4 regions of the Dactylosporangium sp. NPDC051087 genome follow, and region 2 is predicted to be linked to each of the others. Evidence: riboswitches for the same ligand, from Rfam matches in the RefSeq annotation. Region 2 holds a riboswitch; each other region holds the start of a gene.
The links. A riboswitch is a leader RNA that binds a small molecule or an ion and turns the genes downstream of it on or off. The one in region 2 is predicted to bind cyclic di-AMP.

Region 1 (3,687 bases), on a different contig from region 2:
CCGCGAGCGACGCCTACTGTACCGAATCCGCGGGCGTCGTGCACGGACCATTCCGGCGGGCCCTGGGAACTCGGGCTAAGCGGTCGCGCCAGAGGGTCTTGGTGGAGGTGAGGGGCGAGTCGCGTTGGACGATCATCGCTACCTCGATGGTGAGGGCGTAGAGCTTCCAGTCCACGCGTTGGGCTGCGCGCATCTGCAGGGCGAGGGCGGCCACGACCAGGGGATCCATGACCGGGGCGGCGTGGCCTGAGAGGTACGCCTCGTCGGAGGTGTCCTCGGCGGGGAAGCTGTGCAGCGCGTAGCGGCCGTCCCGGTCCAGGTCGTGGCGTTTCGGGGAGGGGAGGATGAAGCAGTAGAGGCCCTCATCGGTGATGACGGGCATCACGGGGTGGACGCGGGGTCCTCCGTCGGGGCGGATGGTGGCCAGGTAGCCCATGCCGGGGCCGTACTGGCAGATCAGGGTGCGGATGGCCGTCGCCAGGAGGGGCTCGGCCGCGGAGAATGATGCCCACGTCGCCATGCCTCCAAGTTACTCGTACACGTGTACGAAAAGTGTGTGATTCCACGAATGAAGGACAATGGTCCGGTGGGTGACACCGACGCGCTGATCGACCTCCTCCGGCAGTTCAACCTCGAGGCGGACCGGTTCGTGGAGGTGTTCACGCGGGCGCACGGGCTGCACCGCACGGACATGAACGCGGTGGCGTACATCTGGCGGGCGGCGGAGGAGGACACGCCGCTCACGCCCGGGGAGCTGGCCAGGACGTTGCGGTTGAGTCCGGCGGCGACGACGGCGTTGCTGGACCGGCTCGAGCGGGCCGGCCATGTCGAGCGGCGGCACGACATGGCCGATCGGCGGCGGGTACACCTGGTGATGCGGCCGCCGGCGAAGGACCTGGCGCAGGCGTTCTTCGCGCCGCTGGGGCGGCACATGCGCGGGGCGCTGGAGGAGTTCGACGAGGACGAGCTGGCGATCACTGCAAAAGTCATCAAAAAGATCAACGAGGCGACCGCGAGGGCCGCCGAAGAGGCGGCGTAATAGGGTCGACAGCGTGCTGCTCTCCGACCGTGACCTGACAAAAGAGCTCGCCGACGGCCAACTTCGGCTGGAGCCCTTCGAAAAAGACCTGGTCCAGCCGTCGAGCATCGATGTGCGGCTCGACCGCTGGTTCCGGGTGTTCAACAACCACCTGTACACCCACATCGACCCGGCGACGCAGCAGGACGATCTCACCGCGATGGTGGAGGTCGAGGACGGGCAGCCGTTCGTGCTGCACCCGGGTGAGTTCGTGCTCGCCTCGACGCTCGAGGTGATCAGTCTCGGCGATCAGCTGGCCGGGCGGCTGGAGGGCAAGTCGAGTCTCGGGCGGCTCGGGCTGCTGACGCACTCGACCGCGGGGTTCATCGACCCGGGGTTCTCCGGGCACGTGACGCTCGAGCTGTCCAATGTGGCCAATCTGCCGATCATGCTCTGGCCGGGGATGAAGATCGGGCAGCTGTGCATCTTCCGGCTGTCGAGCCCGTCGGAGCACCCGTATGGCTCAGAGGTCTACGGCAGCCGGTATCAGGGCCAGCGCGGCCCGACGGCGAGCCGGTCCTACCAGAACTGGAGGACCTGGCCCACCGCCACGTAGGAACCGGAAGCTAGCCGACCCTGCCGTAGCCGGCGATCGGTGCGCTGTCGATCTTCTTCATGCGGACCACGTCACCCGAGGTCGGGGCGTGGACCATCCAGCCGCCGCCCACATACAGGCCGACGTGGTGCAGGTCGCTGTAGAAGAAGACGAGGTCGCCGGCCTTCAGGTCGGCCCGGCTGACGCGCTTCGTGTCCGAGTACTGCCACTTCGTGTAGTGCCGCAGCGTGTGGCCGGCCTGCTTCCACGCGTACAGCGTGAGGCCGGAGCAGTCGAACGTGTTGGGACCCTCGGCCGCCCACACGTACTTCTTGCCGATCTGCTGGCAGGCGACCTGCGCGGCCTTCGCGGCGTCGCCACCGGAGTATTCGACCGGGCAGGCGACGGGGCGCAGCTCGCCGGTCGCGCCGCTGGACCCATACGCCTTGGTGCGCATGTCGTTGAGCTGCTTGATCTCGGCGTTGATGGTGGTCTCTTTGGCCGCCATCTCGGCCTCGGCGGCCTTCTGGGTGGCGATCAGCTCGTCGAGCGGCTTCTTCTGGTCGTCGAGGACCTTCTTGCTGTCCATGACGTCCTTGATGCCGGCGGCCTCGTCCTTGGCCAGCATGTTGAGCATGACGAGCTGCTCGGCGAAGGTGTCCGGCGAGCCGGTCGTCATCAGCGCGTTGAAGCTGGAGACGCGGCCGGTCTTGTACTGCAGGACCGAGAACGCGCTGACCCGCAGGAGGGCGGTGTCGACCTGCGCCTGGAGTGGGTCGATCTGGTTCTTGAGTGCCGTCTGCTTCGCAAGGTTGGCCTTCAGCTCGCCCTTGAGCTGGTTGTGCTGCTCGATGATGGGCTCGACTTCATTCCACTTCTTGTCGATCTGCGCTTCGAGCTCGGCCGGGGTCGGGTCCGCCTTGGCGACTCCGGTGATCCCGACGGCGAGCGACAGACCGCCGAGTGTAGCGACGAGGAGCCGAACCAGACGGTTGGGCCGCATCGAGGAGATACTCCTTCTTCCAGCCGCCTACCGGGTTAGCTGACGGGTTCGGACGGGAAGGTCGTCCTACCGCGACCGTGTCGCGGATTCACCCCAAATGGCGCAGGTGGGTCCCCGGTTCAAAAATTTGACTCGGCGGTGCCGTCTGGCGCGCCCGTGCTGGGCGCGGACATCCATCCGACCGGAAATCACGGTATGGCGACCGCTCCCAACGGGCAAGTCGATCCACGATTGTTGTCCGAATTGGGCGAAAAGTCAGGCCACTCCGGTGACATACACGTCATCAATTGCACCGATGAACTGGTCGTTGTTCGCACTGGTTCCCTTGCCACCAATACAGAGTGGATCCGGGTTCACTATGGACAGTGACGGAGGGATCGGTGATCTTCCCTTGATCTGACCGTCGACAGCCACTGTGAGCAGGGCGTCACTGCGCGAACACTCGATTCGGTGCCACCGCCCGTCGGCCACGGTCAGCGACGCGAGGGCTACGTAAATGGTAGGTCCAGAAGTGCCGACAATCACACAACTGGGATACCCCGCGGCGCCGTCGACCTGCAACTTGAACTGACTGTCACCAACCGAGAACCCTTTTTGCAGCACATTGGCGCCCTTGGAAGTCTCATGCGGCGCTACGAGCACACTGGCGCCATAGGTGAACGCGCCGCTTCCTGGATTGAGGAATTCCGCGGGGCCACTCTGCAGGATGGCGCGGGCACAACTCTCCGCACCGTAATGCTCACACGGCTGCGGAAAACGCACCGCGAGTCCGCCGTTGTGCGGCACCGTGGACAGCTCCCCGCCGACCTTGCGGACCCGTAGCGGCAGCCTGCCCGCGCCGTCCAGGACCGGGCCGATGACGCCGGCGTCGAAGGAGTACCGGATGCCGGTCGCCGGATGCGTGGCGGCTGCCGGCGCCGAGGCCGGCTGGGCCGCCTCGGTCGGCACGGCGGACACCGAGCCACGACCGGAGGACGGCGGGGCCGATGGCGTCTCGACAGGCACCCGGCGAGCCGCGCAGCCACTGGCCGCGACCACCGAGACAAGCGCAAGCAGAACGGGGGGCCACAT
Region 2 (3,687 bases):
ACCGGACAGCGAGGTGCTCGCCGCTGTCGTCGACAAGCAGGTCGTCATCGTCGACCTCAAGGCCGGCACCGCGTCGCTGGTCCCCGCCGACAACCTCGACGCCTCCTCGCGGGTCATCGCCTGGCTGTGAGGTCGGCAGCCGGGCGTGCCGGTGCCGTCGCGTCTATGATCCTTGGACTTTCACGACCACGAACGGGGAGGCGCGCGTCATGCGCATGCGCACGATGACGGCGGCACTGGTCCTTGCCCTCGCGGCCGGACTGAGCGGGGCCTGCGGCACCGACGCCGGTGAGGCGGGCAAGAACGCGGCGCCGGCCGGTGGCGCCGCGTCCGGTGCCGCGACAGGTGCCGCGTCGGGCACGGCGTCGGGCACGGGGGCGGGTGCCCCGTCCGGTGCGGCGGCGAGCCAGCCGGCCGGTGTGAAGGGGGACTCGGAGCGGATCTGCAAGGCCGTCATCGCGGCCTTCGAGGCCGAGAAGACGCAGCTGCTCGAGGTGCTCCTCAAGTTGGCGACCGCAGAGGACCAGGCCACCAAGGACAAGGCCAAGGCCGACGGGGCGGCGCTCGTCGAGCGGCTCAAGACGGCCGTCGACAAGGAGACCGCGACCGCCGACCCGAAGCTGAAGGCGGCGCTGCAGGCGCTCGTCGGGACCCTCGGCAGGATGCTCACCCCGGAGGGCGTCGCCGACCCGGACTTCGAGAAGAAGCTCGACGCGGCCACGGCCGAGGCGTCCACCTACTGCCCGGGCCTCGACGCGGCGTAGCGACAAGCACGACGGCGGGCGCCCCGCCTCAACGGGGGAGAGGCGGGGCGCCGTCGGTGCCGACTTGCGGAGGAGGTCAGCCCGGGCGGCCGTAGCCGTAGAGGCTGTCGATGTCGATCGGGGCGACCTTGACGACGGTGCGGCTGTTGGGGGCGTGGATGATCTGGTTGTTGCCGATGTAGATGCCCACGTGGCCGAGGCCGTTGTAGAAGACCAGGTCGCCGGGGACCAGCTGGCTGCGGGAGATGTGGCGCACCTTGCCCCACTGCTGGGCGGCGTTGTGCGGGAGGGTCACGCCGGCGGCTTTCCAGGCCATCATGGTCAGGCCGGAGCAGTCGAAGGTGTTCGGGCCGGCGGCGCCCCAAACGTACTTCTTGCCGAGCTGGGCCCAGGCGTAGTTGACCGCCTTGCCCGCGTTGCCGGAGACCGCCGGGGGCTTGCCCGGGTTCGTCGCCGGGGCCGTGGTCTTGGGTTTCGCGGCGGCCGCCGCGGCGGCCTCGGCCTTGGCCTGCAGGGCGTCGAGCCGCTTGATGTCGCCCTCGATCTTCTTGCGGCGGGTGGCCAGTTCGGTCTTCTGCTGGCTCTGCGCGGCGAGGGTCTCGTTGAGGCGGCGCTGCTCGGCGTCGAAGGTGTCCTTGGCCGTGCTGTAGGCGGTCAGGTCGCGCTGCTGGCTGCGGGAGATCTGCTGGAGCGTGCCGACCCGGCCGGTGAAGGCGTCGGTCGAGCTCGCGCCGAGCATGAGCGACAGGGTGCCGAGGTTGCCGCCGGACTTGTAGGCGTTGACGGCGAACGCGGTGGCCTCGTCCTGGGCGGCGTCGAGGTCGGCCTGCAGGGGCACCAGGTCGGACTGCAGTTTCGCGATCGCCGCCTGGGTGGCCTCGAGGTCGCCGTTGACCTTGTTGTACTGCTCGACGACGAGCTCGACCTCGTTGTTGCCCTTGTCGATCTGGGCCTGGAGCTCTTCCGGGGTCGGGTCCGCGCGTGCGGCACCGGCGGGCGCGATGAGCGCCGCCACCGCCAGCGCGACGACCGCGGTGCGCATGGTCGTGCGTCCGTTGAACACGGCACAGTCCTTCTTCGCGGACCGCCTACCGGGTTAGCTGACGGATTCGGGCGAGAAGAAGGCGCGCCCTACCGCGCCCCGGTGTGGCGGTGTGGCGGGCGCGGATTCACCCCATGGGACAAACCCCGGATGGTTCCCCGGCTCGTCGGCGAACGCCCGGACAGCGGGCGCGGCAGGCGACTCGGCGGCGGCTGCCCGGGCCGCCCCGGCGGGGCGACGACGTCCGGCAGCCAGCACAAACGTAACCGCGCGGAAGAGCAAAGGCGCTCGATCTAAGGCGGACTTAACGCAGACCCAAGGCGGCCCTGCGGACGACCCAGAGCAATTCGACACATTTCCAAAAAGCGTGCTGGTTCTGGAGGCGGCGGCGCTGTTAGCCTGAGGCAACGCAGAATTGAAAGGTTTCAATTCCTAACGTGAAGGACACCGCCATGTTCGTTCACAATCGCGTCGGACAATGCGTGGCCGCCGCCGTCCTCGCAGTCCCGATCACCGTCGCGGCGACCGCCGTGGCGACCACTCCGGCCGCCGCCGCGGCCGGCCAGATCGCCGTCGCCGACCTCCGCGTCGACAACACCGGCGACCCGCTCGGCACCGACAACACCCGGCCCGCCCTCAGCTGGCGGTTGTCCGCGACGGCCAACGGCGAACGGCAGACCGCCTACCGGATCCTCGTCGCCAGCACACCCGGCCGGCTCAGCCCGGGCAGCGCCGACGTCTGGGACAGCGGCAAGGTCGGCACCGGCACCTCGATCGCCGTGCCGTACGGCGGGCCCGCTCTGCAGCCCGCCCGCGCCTACCACTGGGCCGTGCAGGCCTGGGACGCCGCCGACCAGCCGTCCGCGTGGAGCGCCCCCGCCCGCTGGGAGACCGGCCTGTTCGGCACCCAGGACTGGAAGGGCGCGCAGTGGATCAGCCCCGACACGTCCACCACCGCGGCGCCGATGCTGCGCGCGACCTTCACGCTGCAGAGCAAGGCCGTGGCGAGCGCACGGGCCTACGTGCACGGGCTCGGCTTCTACGAGCTGCGGCTCAACGGCGCCAAGGTGGGCGACCAGGTCCTCGCGCCCGCCAACACCCCCTACGAGCGGCGCAACCTGTACAGCACGTACGACGTCACCGCCGCCCTGCGCGCCGGTGGCAACGCCGTCGGGTTGTGGCTCGGCGACGGCTACGGGCCGCGGTTCAGCCCGTACGGCTTCCGCTGGACCGGCCCGAGACAGGCGATCCTGCTGCTCGACGTGACGTACACCGACGGCACCCACCAGACCGTCGTCAGCGACCCGTCGTGGAAGTGGCAGACCGGCCCGATCACCGCCAACGACATCTACGCCGGCGAGACCTACGACGCCCGGCTCGAACGCACCGGCTGGGACCAGACCGGCTACAACGACACCGGATGGCGCGCCGTGCGGACCGTCGCCGCCCCGTCCGGCCCGCTGACCGCGGCGACGCTGCCGCCGATGCGGGTCGTCGCCACCCGCCCGGCCGCGCGGCTCACCCAGCCGCAACCGGGCGTCTGGGTGTACGACTTCGGCCAGAACATCGCCGGATGGGTGCGCCTGCGTGCCCAGGGCGCCGCCGGCACCACCGTGCGCCTGCGGACCGCGGAAGAGGTGCGGGCCGACGGGATGCTCGACACCGCCACGAACCGCAATGCCGCCTCCACCGACACCTACACCCTCGCCGGCACCGGCGCGGCCGAGACGTACGAGCCGCGGTTCACGTACCACGGCTTCCGCTACGTCGAGGTCACCGGCTTCCCCGGCACGCCCACCGCCGGCAGCCTCGACGCCCGGGTCGTCCACGCGGACGTGCGGAGCACGGGGACGTTCACGTCGTCCGACGCGCTGCTCAACC
Region 3 (3,687 bases), on a different contig from region 2:
ACGCCGTCGGCCGGCCCTTGGTGGACAGGTCCGGGCGGCGCGCCGTGCTGACCGCGGCCGGCCGGGTCCTCGCCGCCCGGGCCGAGGCGATCGAGCGGGAGCTCGCCGAGGCGGAGCGGGAGCTGGCCGCCATGTCCGGCCGCGCCGCCGGCCTGGTCCGGGTGGGGGCGTTCGCGACCGTGATCCGGCACATGCTGATCCCGGCCCTGGCCACGCTCGCCCGCGACCATCCGGACGTGACCTGCTCGATCACCGAGCTCGACGGCCCGCCCGCGCTGCGCGAGCTGCGGCTCGGCGGCCTCGACGTGACGATCACCGAGCGGGACGCGTCGCTGGGCCTGGAGTCGCGGCGGCAGGTCAGCGTCGTGCCGCTCGGCGAGGACCCGTACCGGGTCGTGGTGCCCGCCGACTGGCCGCCGGTGCACTCGTACGGCGACCTCGTGGACCGGCCGTGGGTCGCCGGGCCGCCGTCCTCGACGACCGGGCAGATCCTGGACCGGCTCGGCCGGGAGCGCGGCTTCACCCCGCGCCGGACGCACGCGTGCGTCGACTATCCCGTGGTGCTCGCGCTGGTCGCGGCGGGGCACGGCGCCACGATCGCGCCGGACCTGGCGCTGCGGGACGTGTCCTCGCTGCAGGTGCGGGTGACCGACCTCCCGGTCGCCGGCGCGCGCCGGCTGGACGCGCTGGTCACCGCCGGCAGGGCGGCCCTGCCGGCGGTGTCGGCGCTGCTGGCGGCGTTAGTAGATTGACATGTGCACGTGGTTGGTGTGGTCGCTGCTCGGGTCGCCCTGACCGCTGCCGTACGCGTGCCAGCCGCCCGCGGGCGTCCAGATCTGCTTGAACCAGATCACGTACATGACGCCGAGCCCCTGGGCGTTCTTCACCAGCCAGGCGGCGAGCTGCGTGCCGTACTCCTTCGACGCGCCGGTCGCCACACCGCCGAAGCCCTTCGCGTCGGCGGCGAAGTCGCAGGCCCGGCCCTTGGGATGCTCGTACGGCTCGCCCGGCGGCCGCCAGCACGACACGAAGTGGCTGAAGCCCGCCTTCCGCACCTGCTGCAGGGCGTGCAGCGTCCGCGGGGTCAGGCAGCCCGACGTCGTCGGGTCCTCGGCGCCGCACGACTCGGCCGGCCAGGAACCGTCGGCCCGCCGGGGCGCGGCCTCAGCGGTCTTGGCGGTGGTGTTGCCGCTCCACGTGGTGGACGCGTCGACGGCGTTCCTCGCCTGGGCGAGGGCCTCTTCGAGCTCGGCCTTCTGCTTCGCCATCACCGCCATGCTGGCCTGCTGCTTGGCGACCTCGGCGTCGATGGTCGCCTTCGTCCTCGTCAGCTCCTCGCGGGTCTTCGTCACCTGCTTGAGCTGCTCGGCGTTGCCGCGCGCGATGACCTCCAGGGTGCTCACCCGGTCGGCGAACACTCCGGGTGTACCGCTGTCGAGCAGCGTGGCCGCGCTGCGCAGGCCGCCGCCGTTCTGGTACGCGGCGACCGACATCGACTGGGTGTCGTCGCGGAGCCTGGCGTACCGCGGCTCCAGCTCGTCCTGTTGCTGCTTCAGGGTCGCCTGCCGGGCGAGCGACGCCGTCAGGACGTTCTGCGCGTCGATGTACGCACGGTTGGTCTCGTCGAGCTTCTTGATGAGCGCAGGGTCGCCACCCTCACTGGCGTTCGCCGGTGAAGCCGTGCCGAGCACCGCGGCCGGGGTCAGGAGGATCGCGAGCGCCGTCAGGGCGGCGACGATCCACGGAGGTCTGGACATACTGTTCCCTCCATCGGCCGCCTACCGGGTGAGCTGACGGATTCGGGACGGAACAGTCGCCCCTACCGCTCCGATTCGAGCGGATTCACCCCAAGAACGTGGTTCCCCGGCCCGCTGGGCACGGCTCGGCGGCGGCCCTCGCCGGCACGGTCGGTGCCTACGAGCGGGGCCGCGAAGACCCTAACCACCTGCGCTTTCACCCTTTGCGCGGACCGTTGGCGACGTCCCGGTGGCGGTCGGCCGGGTGGTCGGAACGGTGGTAAACTAGCCTCCTAGGAAGGTTTGGGGGACATGAACAGGGTCATTGCGGGGTAAGCGGACCTGGTCAAGGCAAGCAACGGAAGGGGTCTCGGACATGTCGAGAAGTGCTACGAGCACACCGGCCACCGTCGAGGACTGCCTGCGCGTCGGCGCGGGCTTCTCCCAGGGGGACAGGGTCTGGATCGCCGAGCAGTTCGCCACGCTCGACAGCTACCTGGCCGGGTTTCCCGTCGACTCCACCGAGCTCGAGGTGTCGGTGAAGGACCGGTCCGCCCGTGGACAGAAGGTGACCCTGGAGTGCTGGATCGCCGGCCACCAGAAGATCGTCACGACATCGTCGGAGGAGGACCTGCACACCGCGATCAACGATGTCCGCGACGACCTGCGCCGCCGGCTGAGCGACGTGAAGACCCGCCAGGAGCCGCGGCACAACCGTCACCTTCGTGAGACCACCATCAACGACGTCATCTCGCCCGAGCTGACCCCGCCTTTGGACGCGGCCTCCGTCGGCGCCGACGCCGTCGTCCCGGATCAGCAGGAGCGGACCGCCTGACGCTCGGTTCGATCGCGGGGCGCGGACGTCGGTCCGTGCCCCGCGGTGTTTCCTTGGCCCGGGTGTTTCCTTGGGCCCGGGTGTTTCCTTGGCCCGGGTGCTTCCTTGGCCCGGGTGCTTCTTCGGTTCGGGTGCTCCTGGGTTGGGGTGTTCTTGGTTCTCGGTGACGTGTCGGTTCGAGGTCAGAGGGTGGCTTCGCGGTAGAGGAGCCTGGTGGTGGCGTGCTCGTCGAGGGTGGCTCTGACGATGAGCCGTTCGAGGCCGGCGAGGAAGCCGAGGGGGCCGCGTTCGCCGAGGAAGCCGTGCTCCGCGCACAGCATCAGTTCCGCGGTGTCGCCGAGGTCGGTGAGGAACATGAAGAAGTTCGCGCCCTTCGGGGTGCGGTCGATGACGGGGGCGCGCAGCTTCGTCGCCGGGAGCGCCGCGTGGATCGCCTCGGGGAGGTCGGACGGGAGCGCGGGCGGTGACTGGTCCTGGGCGGAGAAGCGGGTGTCGTTGAAGAAGCAGTAGCCGTCGGGCGTGATCCCGCGGTCGGCGGCGACGTCGGCGAAGAGGGCTTCGAGCTTGGCCGGGTCGTATTCGCAGTGGGCGTACGCCACCATCGCGGCATCCGAAGCGCGGCGCAGCAGCTCGCCGACGGTCTCCTCGGCACGTTCCGCGGGGCGGGCGTCGTGTTGCCCGGCGCGGACGCTGCCCTGCTCGGCCCGGACGTTGCTTTGCTCGGCGCTGACGCTGCCTTGCTCGCCGCGGACGCTGCCTTGCTCGCCGCGGACGCTGGATTGCTCGGCCCGGGCGTCGTCTCGTGCCGCGCGGGCGTCGGGTTGCCCGGGGTGGATGTCGAAGGCGAGCCGGAACAGGGCGTTCTGGTTGAAGGCGGCGACCAGGGCGCGGCTCGCCGGGCGGAAGCGGGTCGCCACGATCATGCGCAGGAGGGCGTCGGTCTCGCCGGTGTACGCGGCCAGCTGCAGCGTGATGCCCGCGAGCAGGACCGTCGCCGGTGGGACGCCGAAGCGGGCGGCCAGGCCGTTGGTCGCCAGGGCCAGGGCGGGGGACTGGATCTGGCCCCAGTCGAGGTTGGGCGGGCGGCCGTCGCGGATGCTCTCGATCATGCGGGTG
Region 4 (3,687 bases), on a different contig from region 2:
CGTCGTCGGCCCGCACCCGGCCACGCTGGGCGGGGAGGCGATGCTGGCCCTCGCGTTCGACGTGGCCGCGACGGGCGACCCCACGCGACGGGTCCCGCGCCCGCTGCGCCAGGCCACCCGTGCCGCACCGTTCTCCGTTTCCGCCGATGCCGATGTACCGGCAACGCCGTCCCCCGCACGAACCGGGGCGGACCGGGCACCGGCCGAAGCGCCTCGGGCGGGACGGCCCCCGGCCGGCACCGACGGCGAACCCCGCGACGGCGTGACCGCCGACCGGGTCCCCGACCCGTGCGCCGACGCCGGCCGGCGGCCGCCGGCGCCCGTCGACCGAGCGGGCGTGCGCGTCCTCGGCGACACCGTCCAGCAGCTCCTGCAGGGCCGGCACACCGAGCTCGGCACCACCACCGCCCGCCGGTCCGGCAGCGACCTGCTCCGGGACTGCATCACCGCGGTCGAGCAGCGCAGCGGCGCCCTCCTCGGCTGCGCGTGCGCGCTCGGCGCGATCGCCGGCGGCGGCGACCACGCCAGGGTGGAGCAGCTGCGGCTGTTCGGCGTGCGGCTGGGCCTGGCCGTGCAGTTCACCGAGGACGTGCAGGGCATCTGGGGCGACCCCGCCGTGACGGGCCGCCCGACCTTCCCGGACCTGCGCCGGGGCCGGCGGTCACTGCCGGTCGCCGCGGCCCTCGCCGCGGGCGCCGAAGAGCTCGACGACCTGCTGCACCGCGAGCGCCGCCTCAGCGACGCCGACCTCGAACGCGCCGCGAAGGTCATCGAGCGGGCCGGTGCCCGCACCTGGTGCGTCCAGCAGGCCGAGGATCTCCTGGCGCAGGCGCTGCTCGCCCTCGACCTGGCGATCCCGGAGCCGGCCGCGGTCGCCGAACTCGTCGCCCTGGCCCGCTGGGCCACCCGCCACCCCGCCTGAAACCGCACCGCACCGCACCGGACCGAGCCGGTGCGGTGCGGTCACGGGCCTCAGGTGAGGGCGCCGACGACCTGCGTCGCGCGGGTCGCGTGCTTCTGATACGCACCGGGGAACGCCGAGCGCTGCACCGCCTGCGCGGCCGCGGTCACGCTCATCCGCTGCCAGCCCTGCACGCGGGACAGCGCGGAGTAGAAGAGCATCGCGGAGTGCGCCGGGTCCATCAGCTCGGCCACGGTGCCCCAGCCCTGGCTGGCCCGTTGCTGGAACAGCCCGACCGAGTCGTGGTCGGACGAGACCCCCTCGTGCGGCAGCCCCAGGCTGGACGGGACGGCGGAGCTGGCGACGTTGTACAGGTCGCTCTCCTGCATCGCGGTCGCGACCGCCACGACGAGGGCCTGGTCGGGCATGCCCTGCGCCCGGCCCTGCTTGACGATGATCGCGGCGTTGTCCATCTGCCGCTGATCGAGGCCGGCGACCGGCCGGACGACGGGCGGCGCGGGCGGCGCGGGCGGCGCGGGCGGCACCGGCGGCACGGCGGGCACCGCGACGGCGAGCGGCCCGCCGGCCGGCGCCGAAACGGACGGCGAAGCGGACCCGGACGGCGACGCGGAAGCGGACGGCGAGGACGTGGCGACGGCGCCCGGCTCGGCATACGCGGAGCCGGTGAACGGCGGTGACTCGGCCGGCACCCCGGCCAGGATCGTGGCGGACAGCACGGCGACCGAGACGGTGCCGGCCTTGGCGCCGAGCAGGGCGTTGAACGCGGGCCGGCGATGTCGCGGATTGAACTGGCGTGGCAATGGCTTCACTACTGATATTTCCTCTTCGTGGCAGGCAGCATCGGCACGCCGCCAGGAGGGCGGCGCGCAGGAAGGGGGGATCAGCGGTGCGGCGTTACAAGGTCATGCGGGCGACAAGCATCGGCGCAGACTCCTTCCGTGGCCGCCTACCGGGTTAGCTGACGGGTTCGGGCGGGAAGCATCGCCCTACCGTGGCTCGGCCACGGATACACCCCAGAGGACTACGTGGGTCCCCGGCTCGCGAACGTCTCGCGACTCGACGGCGCCCGCCCGGCAGCACCCGATGGGGTGCAGGTCGACCGGAGCGGACCATCCGACCCTACTGGGCCGCTTCCGGCCGGGCCAACCGCAGCAACGGCAATCCACCCGGCGCACCCGAACGATCACCGAACGCTGTCACCCGGCCGGTCACCTCCCCGGCGTGACGGCCGCCCTTGACCAGGTACATCGCCCGGTCGGCGGCGCGCAGCGCGGCGCCCGGGTCCTCGACCGTGTCATCGATCACGGCCACGCCGACGCTGACCCGGACCCGCATGATGTGCCCCTGGTGCGTGACGGGTGCGGCGACGGAGCGCTCCAGGCGGTCGACGAGCGCGCCGAGGTCGGCGGCGGCGACGTTGCCGGTGAGCACCACGAACTCGTCGCCGCCGAGCCGGGCGACGGTGTCGGTGGGCCGTACCAGCGAGACGAGGCGCTGCGCGACGGCGACGAGGACCGCGTCGCCAGCGTCGTGGCCGAGGGTGTCGTTGACGACCTTGAAGTCGTCGAGGTCGCAGAAGAGCAGCGCACTGATCACCCGCTCGGTGCGGGCCCGCCGGATCGCGGCCGCGAGCGGCTCGGCGAAGGCGTCGCGGTTGACCAGGCCGGTCAGCGGGTCGCGGGACGCCCGCCGCACCAGGTCGGCCTCGGTCGCCTTGCGGTCGGTGATGTCCTGCACCTGCGTGATCGCGAACGCCGGCGACCCGCCGACGACCGACATCGTCGCGGAGACCCAGATCGTCTCGCCGTCACCGCGCACGCAGCGGACCTCGTAGTCGCGGATGGACCCGGAACGGCCGGCGAAGACCGCCCTGCTGCGGTCGAGGTCCTCGGGGTGGATGAGGTCGCCGAAGCGCATCGAGACGAGCACGTCCTCGTCGCGGCCGAACAGCTCGCACAGGGCGGGGTTGACCCGGATCAGCCGGGTCATGTCGGCGCCCTCCAGGCCGATCATGCACATGCCGGTGCCGGCGCCGTTGAACGCGAGCCGGAACGCGGCCTCGCTGGCCTCCAGGTGCTGGCGCTCCCGGCGCAGCGCCTCGACGAGGTTGGCGTTGTTGATCGCGATGCCGGCCTGCGCGGCGAGCATCTCCAGCAGCTCCCGCTGGAACGCGCCGGGCCGTCTGCCGTCCGCGGGCAGGTCGACGCTGAGCACGCCGACCATCGACCCGTCGGGCGCGCACAGCGGCGCGAACAGGGCGTCGAGGGGGTGCCAGCGCTCCTCGTCGGGGATGTCCTCCGCACCGCCGGCCGGGGACGGGACCCAGGACTGGATGCCGTCGTTGTGCCGCTCGTGCGGCAGGTAGCGCAGCTGCCCCCACGCGTCGGCGGCGGCGAGGTGCGCGTCGAACTCGGCCGCCGGGTACCGCACGCCGAGCAGCTCGGCCCTCGCCTCCTCGGGCCCGGCGATGGCGACCGCCTCGTACTCACCCTCGGGATGCAGGTAGTTGACCACGGCGGCGCCGAACCCGACGCCCTCGACGACGGCCTCCGCGATGCGGTGCAGCGTCTCCACGACGGTGTCGCCGGTGTTGATCCGCCCGGTGATCGTGTAGACGGAACGGATCGCGGCCATCGCCATGTCCCGATCACGATCCACGGCTCGCCTACCCCGATCCGGCCGACTCTGCACCCTCACATCGACGCAACACCGCGGATCCTAAGCAGAATCGCGCGATCCGTGCAGGGTCCACCCGGCCGAGGCGC

Region 1: linked by a shared signal. The riboswitch ahead of ACZ6TV_RS00040 (C40 family peptidase) and the one ahead of ACZ6TV_RS14120 (C40 family peptidase) in region 2 are both predicted to bind cyclic di-AMP.
Region 3: linked by a shared signal. The riboswitch ahead of ACZ6TV_RS41795 (coiled-coil domain-containing protein) and the one ahead of ACZ6TV_RS14120 (C40 family peptidase) in region 2 are both predicted to bind cyclic di-AMP.
Region 4: linked by a shared signal. The riboswitch ahead of ACZ6TV_RS47925 (hypothetical protein) and the one ahead of ACZ6TV_RS14120 (C40 family peptidase) in region 2 are both predicted to bind cyclic di-AMP.

Annotation. Positions count from the first base shown of each region.
Region 1 covers NZ_JBVJIJ010000001.1:2,022-5,708, forward strand. The annotation lists tRNA gene ACZ6TV_RS00020 (tRNA-Gly) at 1-4, opposite strand, end outside; gene ACZ6TV_RS00025 (pyridoxamine 5'-phosphate oxidase family protein) at 14-520, opposite strand; gene ACZ6TV_RS00030 (MarR family winged helix-turn-helix transcriptional regulator) at 587-1,039, shown strand; gene dcd (dCTP deaminase) at 1,053-1,634, shown strand; gene ACZ6TV_RS00040 (C40 family peptidase) at 1,645-2,616, opposite strand; cyclic di-AMP (ydaO/yuaA leader) riboswitch at 2,625-2,764, opposite strand; gene ACZ6TV_RS00045 (LamG-like jellyroll fold domain-containing protein) at 2,872-3,564, opposite strand.
Region 2 covers NZ_JBVJIJ010000006.1:246,972-250,658, forward strand. The annotation lists gene ACZ6TV_RS14110 (hypothetical protein) at 1-130, shown strand, start outside; gene ACZ6TV_RS14115 (hypothetical protein) at 210-764, shown strand; gene ACZ6TV_RS14120 (C40 family peptidase) at 841-1,827, opposite strand; cyclic di-AMP (ydaO/yuaA leader) riboswitch at 1,835-1,988, opposite strand; gene ACZ6TV_RS14125 (family 78 glycoside hydrolase catalytic domain) at 2,259-3,687, shown strand, end outside.
Region 3 covers NZ_JBVJIJ010000028.1:48,510-52,196, reverse strand. The annotation lists gene ACZ6TV_RS41800 (LysR family transcriptional regulator) at 1-752, shown strand, start outside; gene ACZ6TV_RS41795 (coiled-coil domain-containing protein) at 741-1,757, opposite strand; cyclic di-AMP (ydaO/yuaA leader) riboswitch at 1,761-1,898, opposite strand; gene ACZ6TV_RS41790 (HPF/RaiA family ribosome-associated protein) at 2,113-2,571, shown strand; gene ACZ6TV_RS41785 (condensation domain-containing protein) at 2,754-3,687, opposite strand, start outside.
Region 4 covers NZ_JBVJIJ010000039.1:35,015-38,701, reverse strand. The annotation lists gene ACZ6TV_RS47930 (polyprenyl synthetase family protein) at 1-922, shown strand, start outside; gene ACZ6TV_RS47925 (hypothetical protein) at 973-1,731, opposite strand; cyclic di-AMP (ydaO/yuaA leader) riboswitch at 1,851-1,994, opposite strand; gene ACZ6TV_RS47920 (diguanylate cyclase domain-containing protein) at 2,042-3,580, opposite strand.